DNA from 4 places in the Variovorax sp. 38R genome. Region 2 is predicted to be linked to each of the others. Evidence: predicted binding sites of a transcription regulator. Region 2 holds the regulator's gene; each other region holds the start of a gene.
What was found. The regulator sigma-54, encoded in region 2, starts transcription at its own class of promoters, with help from an activator protein. The targets are predictions, from matches to a motif close to TGGCANGNAANCTGCTTT.

Region 1: a site for sigma-54 is predicted at 1,969-1,986, ahead of IG196_RS30110 (pilin). Genes of this name have one in related genera too.
Region 3: a site for sigma-54 is predicted at 1,491-1,508, ahead of nirB (nitrite reductase large subunit NirB). Genes of this name have one in related genera too.
Region 4: a site for sigma-54 is predicted at 2,215-2,232, ahead of IG196_RS00145 (TorF family putative porin). Genes of this name have one in related genera too.

The regions. Positions count from the first base shown of each region.
Region 1 is NZ_CP062121.1:6,484,209-6,488,267, reverse strand. It holds gene IG196_RS30120 (CHASE2 domain-containing protein) at 1-1,008, shown strand, start outside; gene IG196_RS30115 (3',5'-cyclic-nucleotide phosphodiesterase) at 1,038-1,841, shown strand; gene IG196_RS30110 (pilin) at 2,044-2,532, shown strand; gene IG196_RS30105 (PilC/PilY family type IV pilus protein) at 3,610-4,059, opposite strand, start outside.
Region 2 is NZ_CP062121.1:304,220-308,278, forward strand. It holds gene IG196_RS01330 (thiol:disulfide interchange protein DsbA/DsbL) at 1-342, shown strand, start outside; gene lptA (lipopolysaccharide transport periplasmic protein LptA) at 462-1,184, shown strand; gene lptB (LPS export ABC transporter ATP-binding protein) at 1,181-1,978, shown strand; gene rpoN (RNA polymerase factor sigma-54) at 1,996-3,588, shown strand; gene IG196_RS01350 (phospholipase D family protein) at 3,599-4,059, shown strand, end outside.
Region 3 is NZ_CP062121.1:5,859,724-5,863,782, forward strand. It holds gene IG196_RS27150 (2-hydroxychromene-2-carboxylate isomerase) at 1-515, opposite strand, end outside; gene IG196_RS27155 (DUF1289 domain-containing protein) at 512-781, opposite strand; gene IG196_RS27160 (YbaK/EbsC family protein) at 778-1,266, opposite strand; gene nirB (nitrite reductase large subunit NirB) at 1,718-4,059, shown strand, end outside.
Region 4 is NZ_CP062121.1:36,424-40,482, forward strand. It holds gene IG196_RS00135 (serine/threonine-protein kinase) at 1-597, shown strand, start outside; gene IG196_RS00140 (YifB family Mg chelatase-like AAA ATPase) at 610-2,058, opposite strand; gene IG196_RS00145 (TorF family putative porin) at 2,276-3,142, shown strand; gene glnK (P-II family nitrogen regulator) at 3,213-3,551, shown strand; gene IG196_RS00155 (ammonium transporter) at 3,581-4,059, shown strand, end outside.

The DNA of each region.
Region 1 (4,059 bases), 690 kb from region 2:
GGCCTCAACACCTGGCTCTACATCGGCCACAGCCTCGTGCTCCCGCTGGCATCGGCGCTCTTCATGGCGGCGCTGGCTTTCGCGCTCAACATGAGCTGGGGCTACTTCGTCGAATCGCGCGCGCGGCGCGGGCTGGTGCGGCTCTTCGGCACCTACGTGCCGCCGCAGCTGGTCGACGAAATGCTCGTGCGCCCCGGCCGCTACAGCATGCGCGCCGAGAGCAAGGAGATGACCGTGATGTTCTGCGACATGCGCGACTTCACCCGGTTGTCCGAGCAGATGGCACCGGCCGAATTGCAGGCCTTCCTGAACACCGTCTTCAGCCGGCTCACCGAGGTGATCAGCGCGCACCGCGGCACCGTCGACAAATACATGGGCGACTGCGTCATGGCTTTCTGGGGCGCGCCGATCGACACCCCCGACCACGCCGCGCTCGCCGTGCAGGCCGCGCTCGACATGGCCACCGCCGTGCACGACATCAACCGCCAGCACCGCGCGAGCGGCCGTCCCGAAATCAGCGCCGGCATTGGTCTGAACAGCGGCCTCATGAGCGTCGGCGACATGGGCTCCACCGCGCGCCGCAGCTATACCGTCGTCGGCGACGCGGTCAATCTCGCGGCGCGGCTGGAGGGCTTGAGTGGACACTACGGCGTCGAGATCGTGGCCAGCGGCGCGACCCGCGAGGCGGCGCCCGGCTTCATCTGGCAGGAACTCGACAGCGTGCGCGTCAAGGGCAAGGCCCAGGCCGTCGCCATCTACACCCCGCTTTCGGCGCAGGCCGGCGCCGAGGCGCAGGACACGACGCGGCAGCAGCTCGACCGCTGGAACCAGGTGCTCGCTGCCTACCGCCGCCAGGATTGGGCGCTGGGCCGAAACTTGCTGGCTCCCCTGCTCGCCGCGGATGCCAAAAAAGTCCTTTACCAGCTCTATGCCCAGCGTTTAGCCTCGATGGCGCTACGCCCGCAAGACCCGGACTGGGACGGCGCCACCCGGTTCGACACCAAATGACGACAGACGCAACCAAGGGGTCTTCCACAATGCAGGTACGCGTGCTGGGTTGCTCGGGCGCCATCGCCAAGGACTGCCGCACCACCTCGTTCCTGGTCGATGCGGACCTGCTCGTGGACGCCGGCACGGGCGTCGGCGATCTCACCCTCGACGAGATGGCCGCCATCGACGACGTGGTGCTCACCCACTCGCACCTCGACCACATCGCCGCCCTGCCCCTGATGCTTGACGCCGTCGGCAGCCGCCGCACCCGGCCGTTGCGCGTGCACGCCCTGGCAGCCACCATCGACGCGCTGCGGGCACACGTGTTCAACAACGTCATCTGGCCGAATTTCGAACGCATTCCCAGCCCCGAATCGCCGTTCGTGAGCTTTCACGAGATCGCGGTCGGGCAACGCCTCGCGCTGGGCAGCGACGCCCCCAAGCTGATCGAGGTGCTGCCGGCGGTCCACACCGTGCCGGCCTGCGGCTTCGCCATCCGCCGGGCCGAAGGCGGCGCCCACTGGGTCTTCAGCGGCGACACCGAGCGCAACCCGCCTTTCTGGGAGCGCATCAACGCCATCGACGTGGCGATGCTGGTCATCGAGACGGCTTTCAGCTCCCGCGAAGAGGCTTTGGCCGAACGCAGCCTGCACCTGTCACCGGTGGCGCTGGCGCACGAGCTGGCGCAGATCGACCCGGGCAAGCAATACCCGATCTACATCACCCACACCAAGCCGGCGGAGACCGAAGAAATCATGAGCCAGATCGAGATGCTGGCGGGGCGGGAAGTGGCAGGGCTGGCGCAGCGGGATATCCGCTGGCTCAAGGCGAACGGGGTGCTGACCTTTTGATCGGGCCCGGTCGGGCATGACAAATTTGTCGACACAATTGGCATCTGAGTGCGAGTTGTGTCACATCATGTAACTATCTTGTGACCAAAGTCGGCCCAAAAGAGGGCTGCAGGGCGGGGAAGCCGGGTGGCACGGATGCTGCGGAAGTTATCCCGCTCCGGGCTGGTTCCCGGGCTCTACAAACCAACCTGGAGTTAATCGAATGAACCGTCGTTCTATCGCACGCAATGTGCAAAAGGGTTTCACCCTGATCGAATTGATGATCGTTGTGGCGATCATTGGTATCTTGGCTGCTGTTGCGCTGCCGGCGTATCAGGATTACGTCGCACGCGCCCAAGTGACAGAAGCAATCTCCTTGGCAGAAGGCCAGCGGATCGCTGTGACGGAGAAGTTCACGCAAGACGCGACCTGTGCCACCAACACCGACGCGGCCACAGCCAAAGCGTCTAGCATGGCCGTCGATACGGACATCAAGGGCAAGTATGTGCTGAAGACGACTGCGGGCGGCACCGCTGCTGCTGGCGGCGGCTGCACCATCGTTGCAACGATGCAAGGCTCTGGCGTTGCCACCCCCCTGATTTCCAAGACCCTCACGCTGACCCTGAGCAATGCCGACACGGGTTCGTTCGTGTGGACATGCACCTCCAACATTCTTCAGAAGTACGTCCCCAAGACCTGCACTGGCGCGTAATTCTTGCGCTAGCTGGAAGCCGCCTTCGGGCGGCTTTTTTGCGTCTGCTGATCTGTCCTGCTCAAGATTGACACCTTTCCCTCAAAGGAAAGTCAACGGGAGAGAAAGGCGAGTTCACGGCACAAGAGCGCTACAGCATCCGGAGCGCTCGACGGCACTGGTGTGGCTGCGCAAGCATGCTCGGTGTTCGGCATCATCCGAAAAAACGGGGAAAGACGAGTCGGACTCCAATTTCCAACAGCGTCATTTGCCGATGCAAGGGGCTCGGCTCGTTTCGGCTCGTTGACACGTAGGCGCTCATCGACAGCGCGGTCTTCTGCCGTCGATTCCGAATTCGCCCGATGCGCGCCTGCACGCCTCCTCCCACGAAGCCGGCCCTGCACTAACACCGCCGCAGAAACACTTGAACACCCCGATCCGCCAGATCCGAAAAGGCCCGTCTGACGCTGACGGCGTGGCACGGCGGCATCGGAACCTACTGCTAGGCCCATGCGCAAGAACGGCTGCCGATGGAAGACAACCTAGGTCGCACGCAGGCAATGAACGTTCGCACTGGACGAACTGGTGTGCGCCGCCAGCGAACTGCTGCATGCGCACGGCGGCAACGGCGATGAACGACTCAAGGCGCTGTTCGCCGCGTAATTTTCCACAAGCTCGCCACGGCCCTGCACCCGACTGCGAAACCGACGCGTAGCAGCGCGACGTCAAGGCGGCGCTGATCCAGAAGACGAACCAAGCCTATGCCGCCAATGACCTGCACGCGTTGCTGGAGTTGCAACAACAGATCGAGAAAATGGATGCCAGCTACATCGCGAGCGCCTGGAGATCGGGGTGTCGAGATGCGGTTCTGCGTCGACCACGGGCTTACGCCCGGGCAACACCATCAACCCGCGCAAGTTGGCCAACTGCTTGAGCAGAGCCACCGGCAGTTGCGTTGGCTCACGCAGCGGGCAGCGCTGCGTGAACCGGTGTACAGATTCCTCGTCTTTGAGAGGAAAGGCCGAGCCGCTCCTGATCAGAGGGGTGGACTTAAGGTCGCAGACCGATACGCGCTGACCTACGCCGCCACGCTCTTCCTCAATCCACCGTAGGCACTTCTCGCCAATTAAGAAGCCGCAACCCCAACGCACCAGGCAATTTAATGGGGTTGTTCTGCATGTTTCCCTTCACATCCCCGCTGACCAGCCGCGTAGAACCATCGACGCTGAGGAAGCGCACGTCGTTCACCGCCGCACCCGCTGCCGCATAAGCAATCAGGTTGCCGTTGGCGTCCACCAACGCCGACCTGCCTGTACCGAAGTCGATGGCATAGACACGGCTGGTGCCCGAGGGGGCGCAGGCGTCGCCTGCGGTCTGCAGGGTGGAGAACGCGACCACGCCGCTGTACGAGGTCGATGCATTGACCGCGCGCCAGCCGACTCTGTTGGTCACGCCCAGGTTGATGTACCAGCCGCGGCTGGTCGCCGTCAGTGCAATGCCTTGCGTCAAATCGGCTACTGCCTGCAGGTTGCTGCGCGCAATGGGGAA
Region 2 (4,059 bases):
CTGTACTTCACGCTCGAAGCGATGGGCAAGCTGGAGGAATACCACTCGAAGGTGTTCGCCGCGATCCACGCGCAGCGCCAGAACCTGAACGGCGAAGCCAACATCCAGGCCTGGGCCGAGCGCGCCGGCCTCGACGGTGCCAAGTTCAAGGAAACCTTTGCGTCCTTCGGCGTGGCCAGCAAGGCCCGCCGCGCGGCGCAACAGACCGAGGCCTACAAGGTCGCCGGCGTGCCAGCCCTGGCCGTGGCAGGCCGCTGGTATGTCGACGGCGAAACCGCCGGCAGCATGGCCAAGGTGCTGCAAGTGGCGACCTTCCTGACCGGCGAAGCCAAGAAGGGCTGACCCCCGACGACCTGTTTTCTGGTCGAATGCAAGGCCCGCTTCGGCGGGCTTTTTCATTGGCGGCGGTGGGCAATCACCGTCCCACGCATACAATGTTTCAGAGCAAGTTTCGTGCCTTTATGACATTGCCCTCCATCCCCACATTCCCCACCCTTCGTCGCCTCGGCCGCCTGGCTTTCGGCGCGCTGGTGCTGGCCGGAGCCGCCTCCGGCGCCCTGGCTGAAACCGCCGACCGCACCAAGCCGATGAACATCGAGTCCGACTCGATGCGCTACGACGACCTGAAACAGACCAGCGTGTTCACCGGCAACGTGCTGGTCACGAAGGGCACGATCATCATCCGCGGTGCGCGGCTGGACGTGCGCCAGGACGCCGAGGGCTACCAGTACGGCGTGGTCACGGCGGCGCCCGGCAAGCTGGCCTATTACAAGCAGAAGCGCAACGCCGGCGACGAGTGGATCGAGGGCGAGTCGGAAGTCATCGAGTACGACAGCCGCGCCGACAACGTCAAGTTCATCCGCCGCGCCGTCATGCGCCGGCTGGTGGGCGCCACGGCCAACGACGAGAGCAGCGGTGCGCTGATCGTCTACGACCAGAGCAACGACACCTACACCGTCAACGGCTCCCTCGTGCCGCCGAACGCCGGCGTCTCGGGGGGCAGCGGTGGCCGCGTGAAGGCCATCCTCACGCCGAAGGCCGCCGCGGCCCCGGCGGCGGGCGGCTCCGCACCGGCAGCCGGCGGCAAGAAGCCCGCCGCTCCGGCACCCACCCCCGCGCCCGGCGCCGGGCTGCGCCCGAGCACCACGCTGGGCGGCAGCACCGATGGGGAAGGGCGCAAGTGATCGAAACCGCAGGAACCCAGACGACCGCCGACGGCGTCCCCGGCAGCCGCCTCGTGGCGCGCGGCCTCAAGAAGAGCTACGGCAGCCGCACGGTCGTGAAAGACGTTTCGCTCGATGTGCAGAAGGGTGAGGTCGTCGGACTGCTCGGCCCCAACGGCGCGGGCAAGACCACCTCGTTCTACATGATCGTCGGGCTGGTGCGCGCCGATGCCGGCGAGATCACCATCGACGGCGAGCCCATCGCCCACATGCCCATTCACCGCCGCGCGCGCATGGGCCTGAGCTACCTGCCGCAGGAAGCCTCGATCTTCCGCAAGCTCACGGTCGAGGAAAACGTGCGTGCCGTGCTCGAGCTGCAGCGCGAGCCCGACGCCAACGGCCGCATGGTGCCGTTGTCGAAGCAGGCCACCGAAGAGCGACTGGCCGACCTGCTGTCCGACCTGCGCGTCGATCACCTGCGCGATTCGCCCGCGCTCGCGCTGTCGGGCGGCGAGCGCCGCCGCGTCGAAATTGCACGCGCGCTGGCCACGCAACCGCGCTTCATCCTGCTGGACGAGCCCTTCGCCGGCATCGACCCGATCGCCGTGATCGAGATCCAGCGGATCATCAGTTTCCTGAAAGAGCGCGGCATCGGCGTGCTCATCACCGACCACAACGTGCGTGAAACGCTGGGCATCTGCGATCACGCGTTCATCATCAGCGACGGGCACGTGCTGGCACAAGGCACACCCTCGGAGATCGTCGACAACGCCGAGGTACGCAGGGTGTACCTGGGCGAGCACTTCCGCATGTAAGGGAGGGGCGCGTCTCCATGAAGCAAGGGCTGTCCCTTCGCGTCTCGCAGCATCTGGCGCTCACGCCGCAGCTGCAGCAGTCCATTCGCCTGCTCCAACTCTCCACGCTCGAACTGAGCCAGGAGGTGGAGCAGATGCTGGACGAGAACCCGTTCCTCGAACGCACCGCGGAAGAAGCGGCGCGCGAGGAATTCGGGCTCGATGCTGTCGACACGCCCGTGCCGCGCGACGACGGTGGTGACAGCGGCGAGGGCGATTTCGCGCCGTCCGCCCCCAGTGCCTCCACCGCTTCCAGCGAAGCGACCACGTCCACACCGGAATCCGACGGCCCCGCCGCCGAGATCACCGAGCGCGAGCCCGACTGGGAAGGCGACGGCACCGTCGAGATGGCGCCCGACGACAGCGAGTGGGGCAGCGACGCGCCCGCACGCCAGAACAACCTCGGCGATGACGAGCGCGCCGACGCCACCGAACTCGCGCGCAGCCAGGAGTCGCTGCAATCGTTCCTGCACCGCCAGGCGCTGACCCTGCGGCTCAACGAAAACGACTGCGCCGCGCTGCGCTTTTTGATCGAATCGCTCAACGACGACGGCTACCTCGAAGACTCGCTGCCCGCATTGGCCTCGGGCCTGGCGGGCGACGACAACGACCAGTTCGACGACCTCGTGCACCACTTTCAGGTGGCGCTCGGCCTGCTGCAGAGTCTGGAGCCCGTCGGTGTCGGCGCGCGCGACCTCGGCGAATGCCTGAGCATCCAGCTGAAGGCGCTCGCGAACGAAGACGAGACCGAGGCCGAAGCGCTCGTGCGCAAGACCGCCATCGCGATCTGCAAGCAGCCGATGGAGCTGCTCGCGCGGCGCGACTTCAAGCGCCTGGCCACGCTCACGCGCACGAACGAAGAGCTGGTGCGCTCGGCGCTGCAGATCATTGCGCGCCTGGAGCCCAAGCCGGGCCGCCGTTTTGTCGACGTCGAACGCAACATCGTCGTGCCCGACGTGATCGTCACCAAGACGGGCCGCGGCACCAACATCAAGTTCCGCGTCATGCTGAACCCCGAGGTCATGCCGCGCCTGCGCGTGCACGACATCTACGCCGGTGCGCTCAAGGCGCACAAGGGCGAGGGCAGCCAGGCGCTGTCGCAGCGGCTGCAGGAGGCGCGCTGGTTCATCAAGAACATCCAGCAGCGCTTCGACACCATCCTGCGCGTGAGCAACGCCATCGTCGAACGGCAGAAGAGCTACTTCGTGCACGGCGAACTCGCGATGCGCCCGCTGGTGCTGCGCGAGATCGCCGACGAGCTGGGCCTGCACGAATCGACCATCTCGCGCGTGACCACCGCCAAGTACATGTCGACGCCCTTCGGCACCGTCGAGCTCAAGTACTTCTTCGGTTCGGCGCTGGGCACCGAGACCGGCGGCAACGCGTCGAGCACAGCAGTGCGCGCGCTCATCAAGCAGTTCGTGAGCTCCGAGAGCATCAAGAAGCCGCTGTCCGACAGCCAGATTTCCGAGATGCTGAAAGAGCAGGGCATCGAGTGCGCGCGCCGCACCGTGGCCAAGTACCGCGAAGCGCTGCGCATCGCGCCCGCCAACCTGCGCAAGGCCCTGTAGAAAGCCGACGATGACCCGTCGCCTGCTGTCGCGCTGTGGGCATTGGGTTTTCGTCATCGCGGCGGCGTTGCTGTTCACCGGCTGCGCCACGCTGCCCGACGAAGCACCGCGCGCACCCACCCAGGCCATCGCCGTCTCGGCCGACACTGCGCTCGGCAAGATCGCGCTGGCCTCGCAGCCCGACCCCGACCTCAGCGGCTTTCGCCTCATGCCCGGTGGCGACTTCGCCTTCGACACGCGGCTGCAGCTCGCGCGCCGCGCGCAGCGCACGCTCGACGTGCAGTACTACCAGATCGAGAACGACGAGACCGGTCGCTACCTGCTGCGCACCCTGCGCGACGCCGCCCAGCGCGGCGTGCGCGTGCGCCTGTTGATGGACGACCTGTACACGTCCGGCGAAGACGAGCTGCTGCTCGGCCTGGCCGCCACGCCGAACGTGGAGCTGCGCCTGTTCAACCCGTTCCCGGCCGG
Region 3 (4,059 bases), 1.3 Mb from region 2:
CCGTCGACCACGTAGCACGGCACGCCGAACACACCCTGCGCCACGGCCTCGTCGGTGTTGCGCTTGAGCAAGGCCTTGTTCTCGTCGCCGTTCACATCGCGCTTCGGTTGCAGCTGCGCGGTGAGCGCGGCCAGCCGCGTGGCGTCGCCCGCTTCTTCACCGCCGCGCCACACGTGGCGAAAGAGGGTCTCGGCCGCCAGGCGGTTGATGCTGCCGTCGTCGCCCGTGGCCACGGCCAGGCGCAGGTGCGGCAGCGGGTTGTAAGGATGCGAGGCCGGCATCTCGATGGGGATGCCGTGCGCCTGGCCCAGCCACAGCACGTGGCGGTAGGTCCAGCTGCGCTTGGAAGGAATCTCGGCCGGGCCGAGCTGGCCGTGGTGCTTGAGCAGCGCGCCCAGCAGCACGGGCTTGTAGGCCACGCTCACGCTCAGGCCTTCGAGCGCCTCGGGCAGGTGCTCGAACGCGAGGTGCGCGTAGGGCGAAATGAAGTCGAGATAAAAGTCGATGTGCTTCATGCGTCGGTGTCTCCGGGGGTGGTTTCGGGCACGCGCCAGATGCCCGCCTGGGCGCGCAGTTCGATCGCGCGCCACACCTGGCGCCGCGTGTCGTCTTCCATCTTGCTCCAGCCGGCGATCTCGGGAATGGTGCGCAGGCACCCTTCGCAGAAGCCGCTCAGGCGGTCCATGCGGCACACCGACGAGCACGGCGACGGCACCTCGCCCTCCATGCGCTGCACGGCGGTGGCGCGGTCGGCGAGCGCGTGCGCTTCGTCGAAGTTCACACCACGTCGGCCACCGGCGCGCCGGTGAGCTTCTCTAAATCGTTCGGGTGCAGCTGGAACACGGCATGCGGGTGGCCCGCAGCGGCCCAGATTTCCTCGAAGCGGAACAGCTCGCGGTCGATCAGCACCACGGGTTTCGTCACATGGCCCACCGGCGACACGCCGCCGATGGTGAAGCCGGTGCGCGCCTTCACGAAGTCGGCGTCGGCGCGGCCGGTCTTGCCGACGATGGCATCGACCTTTTTCTCGTCGACGCGCTTGTCGCCCGAGGTGATGACCAGCACCGCCGCTTCGTCGCTCTTGCGGCGGAAGATGATGCTCTTGGCGATCTGCCCGACCGAGATGCCGAGCGCGTCGGCAGCCTGCTGCGCGGTGCGGCAGGCGTCGTCGAGCATGCGGGGCGCATGGGGGTGGCCGGCGTCCTGCAGCACGCGGGAGACGCGCTGGACACCTTCAGGGAGGGAATGGAGTTCGGAGCCGCACATGGCAAGAGTTCTTCGAGGTTCGTGGGGGCGTTCGCCCTGCGTTGCAAGGCCCCGAGCATACGGAAAAGCCCCGCGCACCGACGCCACCGCCTCCGCTCACCCTTCAAGCCCGGCGCACCAATGCGGAGAGCGCCGGCGCACGACGCCCGTGCGTTCCGCGCCGCGCCCGGTCCGCTTTCGGTGCGCCATCGGCCGATGAGGCCCGCCACACGGGCTTTCGAGCGCGGCACGCTTATTGCTGAACACGGTTGCGACCCACCGGCCTCTGCGGCGGGTTCGCAGTGCCTCCGCTAACGACGGCGGGGTTCAAGCGCACCGATGGCCGCCCGCCGCCGGTTCGTCTGCTCCAACCCATTTCGCATCCGTTCCGTCGCGGGGGCCCCAACGACGCTGTCTGTTCGACAGCGGCTGAGGGGGCGCCTTCCAGGGCCGGTTGCGTGCAGGACCCCCAATGAAGATCGCAGTCATCGGCCACGGCATGGTCGGCCACAAATTCCTCGAGCAACTCCACACGCTCGGCCTTCCCGGCGCACAGGTCACCGTGCTGTGCGAAGAGCCGCGCCCGGCTTACGACCGGGTGCACCTGTCCGAATATTTCTCCGGCAAGACGGCCGACGACCTGTCGCTGGTCGAGTCCGGCTTCTTCGAGCGCAGCGGCTTCACGCTGCGCCTGGCGGCCCGCGCGGCGGCCATCGAGCGGCGCAACAACACCGTCACCACGGCCGACGGCGAGGTGATCGCCTACGACAAGCTGGTGCTGGCCACCGGCTCCAACCCCTTCGTGCCGGCCGTGCCGGGCCGCGACCGGCCGAACTGCTTTGTCTACCGCACCATCGAGGACCTGGACGCCATGAAGGCCTGCGGCGCCAAGTCGCGCAGCGGCGTGGTGGTGGGCGGCGGCCTGCTGGGCCTGGAATGCGCCAAGGCGCTGCGCGACATGGGCCTGGAAACACACGTGGTCGAGTTCGCGCCGCGCCTCATGGCCGTGCAGGTCGACGAAGGCGGCGGCCGTGCATTGCGCGGCAGCATCGAAGCGCTGGGCCTTCATGTGCACACCGGCCGCAACACGGTGGAGATCGTCGACGGCGCGAGCGCACGGCACCGCATGGTGTTCGCCGACGGCACGCACCTGGAGACCGACATGATCGTGTTCTCCGCCGGCATCCGCCCGCGCGACGAACTGGCGCGCCAGAGCCTGCTGGCCGTGGGCCCGCGCGGCGGCGTGGCGATCGACAGCCACTGCCGCACCAGCGACCGCAACGTCTACGCCATCGGCGAATGCGCCTCGTGGAACGAACAGACCTTCGGCCTCGTCGCGCCGGGCTACGACATGGCCCGCGTGGCCGCCCGCCACATCGCCGGCCAGGACGACGCCGCCTTCACCGGCGCCGACCTGAGCACCAAGCTCAAGCTGATGGGCGTCGACGTCGCCAGCATCGGCGACGCGCACGGCAAGACACCGAAGTCGCGCGCCTACCAATACATCGACGAGCGCAAGCAGGTCTACAAGAAGATCGTCGTCAGCGAAGACGGCAAGCAGCTCTTGGGCGCGGTGCTGGTCGGCGACGCCAGCGAGTACGGCACGCTGCTGCAGCTGGCGCTCAACGGCATCGCGCTGCCCGACGAGCCCGAGTTCCTCATCCTGCCGTCCAGCGACGGCAAGGCCAAGCCGGGCCTGGGCGTCGAGGCCCTGCCCGACAGCGCGCAGATCTGCTCGTGCAACAGCGTCACCAAAGGCCAGATCTGCGAGGCCGTGGGCCAGGGCGCGTGCACGCCCGCCGAGATGAAGGCCTGCACCCAGGCCGGCGCCACCTGCGGCGGCTGCGTGCCGCTGGTCACGCAGGTCATGAAGATGGAAATGGCCAAGCGCGGCATGGCCGTGAACAACCACCTGTGCGAGCACTTCCCCTACTCGCGCCAGGAGCTGTACCACCTCATCCGCGTGGGCGAGATCCGCAGCTTCGCCGACCTGCTCACGAAGCACGGCAAGGGCCTGGGCTGCGACATCTGCAAGCCGACCGCCGCGAGCATCTTCGCCTCGTGCTGGAACGAGTTCGTGCTCAAGAAAGACCTGGCCGGCCTGCAGGACAGCAACGACTACTTCCTGGGCAACATCCAGAAGGACGGCACCTACTCCGTGGTGCCGCGCATGCCCGGCGGCGAGGTCACGCCCGACGGGCTGATCGCCGTGGGCCAGGTGGCCAAGAAGTACGGCCTGTACACCAAGATCACCGGCGGTGCGCGCGTGGACATGTTCGGCGCGCGCGTCGAGCAGTTGCCGTCCATCTGGGAAGAACTCATCGCCGCCGGCTTCGAGTCGGGCCATGCCTACGGCAAGTCGCTGCGCACGGTGAAGAGCTGCGTGGGCTCCACCTGGTGCCGCTACGGCGTGGACGACAGCGTCGGCCTGGCCGTCGAACTGGAGAACCGCTACAAAGGCCTGCGCGCGCCGCACAAGATCAAGTTCGGCGTGTCGGGCTGCACCCGCGAATGCGCCGAGGCGCAGGGCAAGGACGTCGGCATCATCGCCACCGACAAGGGCTGGAACCTCTACGTGTGTGGCAACGGCGGCATGAAGCCGCGCCACGCCGAGCTGCTGGCGAGCGACCTCACCAAGGCCGACCTGATCCGCATGATCGACCGCTTCCTGATGTTCTACGTGCGCACGGCCGACCGCCTGCAGCGCACCAGCACCTGGCGCGAGAACCTCGAAGGCGGCCTCGACTACCTCAAGGGCGTGCTGCTGCAGGACACGCTGGGCCTGGGCGCCGAACTCGAGACGCAGATGCAGCA
Region 4 (4,059 bases), 270 kb from region 2:
GCGCCGCTGAGCCCGCTCGACAACGTGCCGGTCGCTGCCGCGCCCACGCCACCGGCTGCACCGCCGGCCGAGCCCGAGGCCCCGCCCGCACAACCCGCGCAGCCGGCCCAGCCAGCACCACCCGAAGCGCCGCCGCCCCCCGACCCCGCCGTGGTCGCCGAGGTGGAAGACTGGAACCTCGCCCAGGCCGAGAACACCCGCGAAGGCTACGAGGCCTACCTGCGGCGCCACCGCCGCGGCCTGCATGCGCGGGAGGCGCGCAACGCCATCGCCCAGCTCAACCGGCAGTCACCGCCGCCGCCCGTGGCGGGCAGCAACCCGGTGCCGACCGTGGTCGCGGGCGCACCGCCGGCCGCACCACCGCCATTACCGGCTGCGGCGCCCGGCATGGGCCGCGTGCAATTCAACATCCGGCCCTGGGGCCAGGTCTTCGTCGACGGCGCGGACCGCGGCGTGAGCCCGCCGCTCAAGTCGCTGTCGCTGCGCCCGGGCATCTACACGATCGAGGTGCGCAACGGCGACCTCACGGCCTACCGCCAGCGCGTGACGGTGCAGGACAGCAAGTCCGCACCGGTCGTGAGCCACGAGTTCAAGTAAGGGAAGGGCGGGTCAGGGTGCGCCGCTGCGCAGCGCGCGGTGCGTGCTGCGCGCCGACCAGCCCAGCCGCGCGGCTGCCTGTTGCAGCAGTTGGCGCGCGGCGCTGTCGAGCACCGCGTGCGTGTCGATCGCGCGGCCCTGCAGCGCCTGGTTCGCATGGCCCTGGCGTTGCAGCGCGCGTTCGCGTGCGCTCACCACACGCGCACGGATGCTGTCGGTCGATTCGCCGGCCGGCGCATCGAGCAGCTGCGGGGCCGACACGGCCGCCACTTCGATGTGCAGGTCGATGCGGTCCAGCAGCGGGCCGCTGAGCTTGCTCTGGTAGCGCGCGACGCGCTCGGGCGTGCAGCGGCAGGGCCTCAGCGTGGAGCCGAGGTAACCGCACGGGCAGGGGTTCATGGCGGCGATGAGCTGGAAGCGCGCCGGAAACTCCGCGCGCCGGGCGGCGCGGGTGATCGTGATGGTGCCGGTCTCCAGCGGCTCGCGCAGCGCTTCGAGGGCGGCGCGCGTGAACTCGGGGAACTCGTCCAAAAACAGAACGCCGTGGTGCGCGCGCGAGATCTCGCCCGGCCGCGGCGGCGAGCCGCCGCCCACCAGCGCCACCGCGCTCGCCGTGTGGTGCGGCGTGGCCGTCGGGCGGCTCATCCAGCGCTCGGGCGCCAGCCGGCCGTCGAGGCTGGCGATGGCCGCGCTTTCCAGCGCCTCGTCCACGTTCATCGGCGGCAGCAGGCCGGCGAAGCGGTGCGCCAGCATCGACTTGCCCGAGCCCGGCTCGCCCACCATCAAGAGGCTGTGGCCACCGGCTGCGGCGATTTCGAGCGCGCGCTTGGCGCCGGTGTGGCCCTTGACGTCGGCCAGGTCGGCATAGCGTGGGGCGCCGTCGCCGGGCGCGGCGCGCACGCGGGCCCAGCCGTCGTCGCTCGCATCGACGGGCCCGCCGCCGCCGGCGACGAACTGCCGCACCACGTCGAGCAGGTGCTTGGCCCCGTACACCTCGGCGCCGGGCACCAGCGCGGCCTCGTGGGCGCTGTCCATGGGCAGCACCAGCCGCACGGCGGTGCCGTGCGTGTAGGTGGCGACGGCCATCGCGAGCGCGCCGCGCACGGGACGCAGCTCGCCCGACAGCGACAGTTCGCCGGCGAACTCGTGGCCGGCCAGCCGGTGGTTCTCGATCTGCCCGCTGGCCGCGAGGATGCCCAGGGCGATGGGCAGGTCGAAGCGGCCCGAGTCCTTCGGCAGATCGGCGGGCGCGAGGTTCACCACGATCTTCTTGTTCGTCGGAAATTCGAGCCCGGCGTTCTGGATCGCCGAGCGCACGCGTTCGCGCGCTTCCTTGACCTCGGTCTCGGCCAGCCCGACCAACGTGAAGCTCGGCAGGCCGTTCGCCAGATGCACCTCGACCGTGACGGCGGCGGCTTCCAGGCCGAGCAAGGCGCGGCTTTGCACCAAAGACAGACTCATTTTTCTCCCTCTCCCCAAGTTGGTGCGCTTGCGACATGCAAGCCCAAGACCGTGCAGCGTGCAAGCGTGTGCAACTGCCGGAAACAGGGCTTGTAACGATTTGGGGCTCACTGCCGGGCATCGCCGCCCTCTGGCCGGGGCGGTATTTGCGCACTTTGGCACGCTCCCTGCTTTGAGGGTGCTCAGGTCCAACAACACACTTGCGAGGAGTTCCCTGATGACGCACCGTACCGCCGCCCAGGCGTTGATCGTTCTGGCCACCGCACTGACCGCCTCCGGCGCCGCCATGGCCCAGGCCGCCGACGCCGCCGCACCGGCGCCCGCGCCCCTGCTCACGGGCAATGTCACCCTGACCACGAACTACAAGTTCCGCGGCCAGGACCAGGACATGATCGGCAAGAACGACTACGCCAAGACCAAGGGCTTCAAGCCCGCCATCCAGGGCGGCTTCGACTACGCCTTCGGCGACAGCGGCTTCTACGTCGGCAACTGGAACTCCAGCGTCAACTGGCTCAAGGGCAACAGCATCGAGAGCGACCTGTACGGCGGCTACAAGTTCAAGGCCGGCCCGGTCGACATGGACGTCGGTGCGCTCACCTACATCTACCCGGGCAACTCGGTGGGCAACACCACCGAGCTCTACGTGGGTGCCACCTACGCCAACGAGAGCTTCGGCTCGTTCACGGCCAAGTACTCGCACACCGTGTCCAAGGACTACTTCGGCTACGCCGGCGCCAAGACGGGCTCGGGCCTGAAGGGCCGCAACACCGGCTACCTGAACCTGGCCTACAGCAAGGAGATCGTGCCCAAGGTCACGCTCAAGGCTGCCGTCGGCTTCACCAACATGTCGAGCGACATCCGCAGCCTGGGCTACAAGAGCTACGTCGACTACAACGTCGGCGCGACCTACGACTTCGGCAGCGGCCTGACGCTCACGGGTTCGGTGCAGGGCGCCAACAAGAAGTCCAACTACCAGGTCGTGGCCTACCCGGGCATCGACATCCCCGACTTCGGTACCTTCGGCACCACCTACTACTCGCCCAACAAGGCGCGCTTCATCCTCACGCTGACGAAGACGCTGTAATCGACACAACAACCAGGCGCGGCCCACGTTGCCGCGCCGCCTTTCATCCATCCAGAAGGAGCAACTCATCATGAAGCTGGTCACAGCCATCATCAAACCGTTCAAGCTCGACGAGGTGCGTGAAGCACTCTCGGCCATCGGCGTGCAGGGGATCACCGTCACGGAAGTGAAGGGCTTCGGTCGCCAGAAGGGCCACACCGAGCTGTACCGCGGTGCCGAGTACGTGGTCGACTTCCTGCCCAAGGTGAAGATCGAGGCGGCCATCTCCGACGAGCTGGTCGATCGCGTGATCGAGGCGGTCGAGGGGGCCGCGCGCACCGGGAAGATCGGCGACGGCAAGATCTTTGTCTACAACCTCGAGCAGGTCGTGCGCATCCGCACCGGCGAAACGGGCCGCGAAGCCCTCTGACCGATTCCTGGCCCGAAAGAACAACGACCATGAAAAAACTTCTTGTCTCTCTTGCGCTCGGTTTGAGCGTCTTCGTCGCCGGCACTTCGGCGATGGCCCAGGCACCCGCCGCTACCGCTGAGGCACCCGCTGCATCGGCACCTGCCGCGCCTGCGGCCGCCGCACCGGCACCTGCCGCTGCTGCAGCGCCCGCTGCCGCAGAGGCCGCACCTGCCGCACCGGCTGCCGCACCCGCGCCCAAGGTCGACTCCGGCGACACCGCCTGGATGCTCACCTCGACGCTGCTCGTGATCCTGATGACCATCCCTGGCCTGGCGCTGTTCTACGGCGGCCTGGGCCGCTCCAAGAACATGCTGTCGGTGCTGATGCAGGTCTTCGTGATCTTCTCGCTCATCAGCATCCTGTGGGCCATCTATGGCTACAGCCTGGCGTTCACGGGCGACGGCAATTTCTTCGGAAGCTTCGACAAGATCTTCATGAAGGGCATCACGCAGGAGACCTTCGGCGC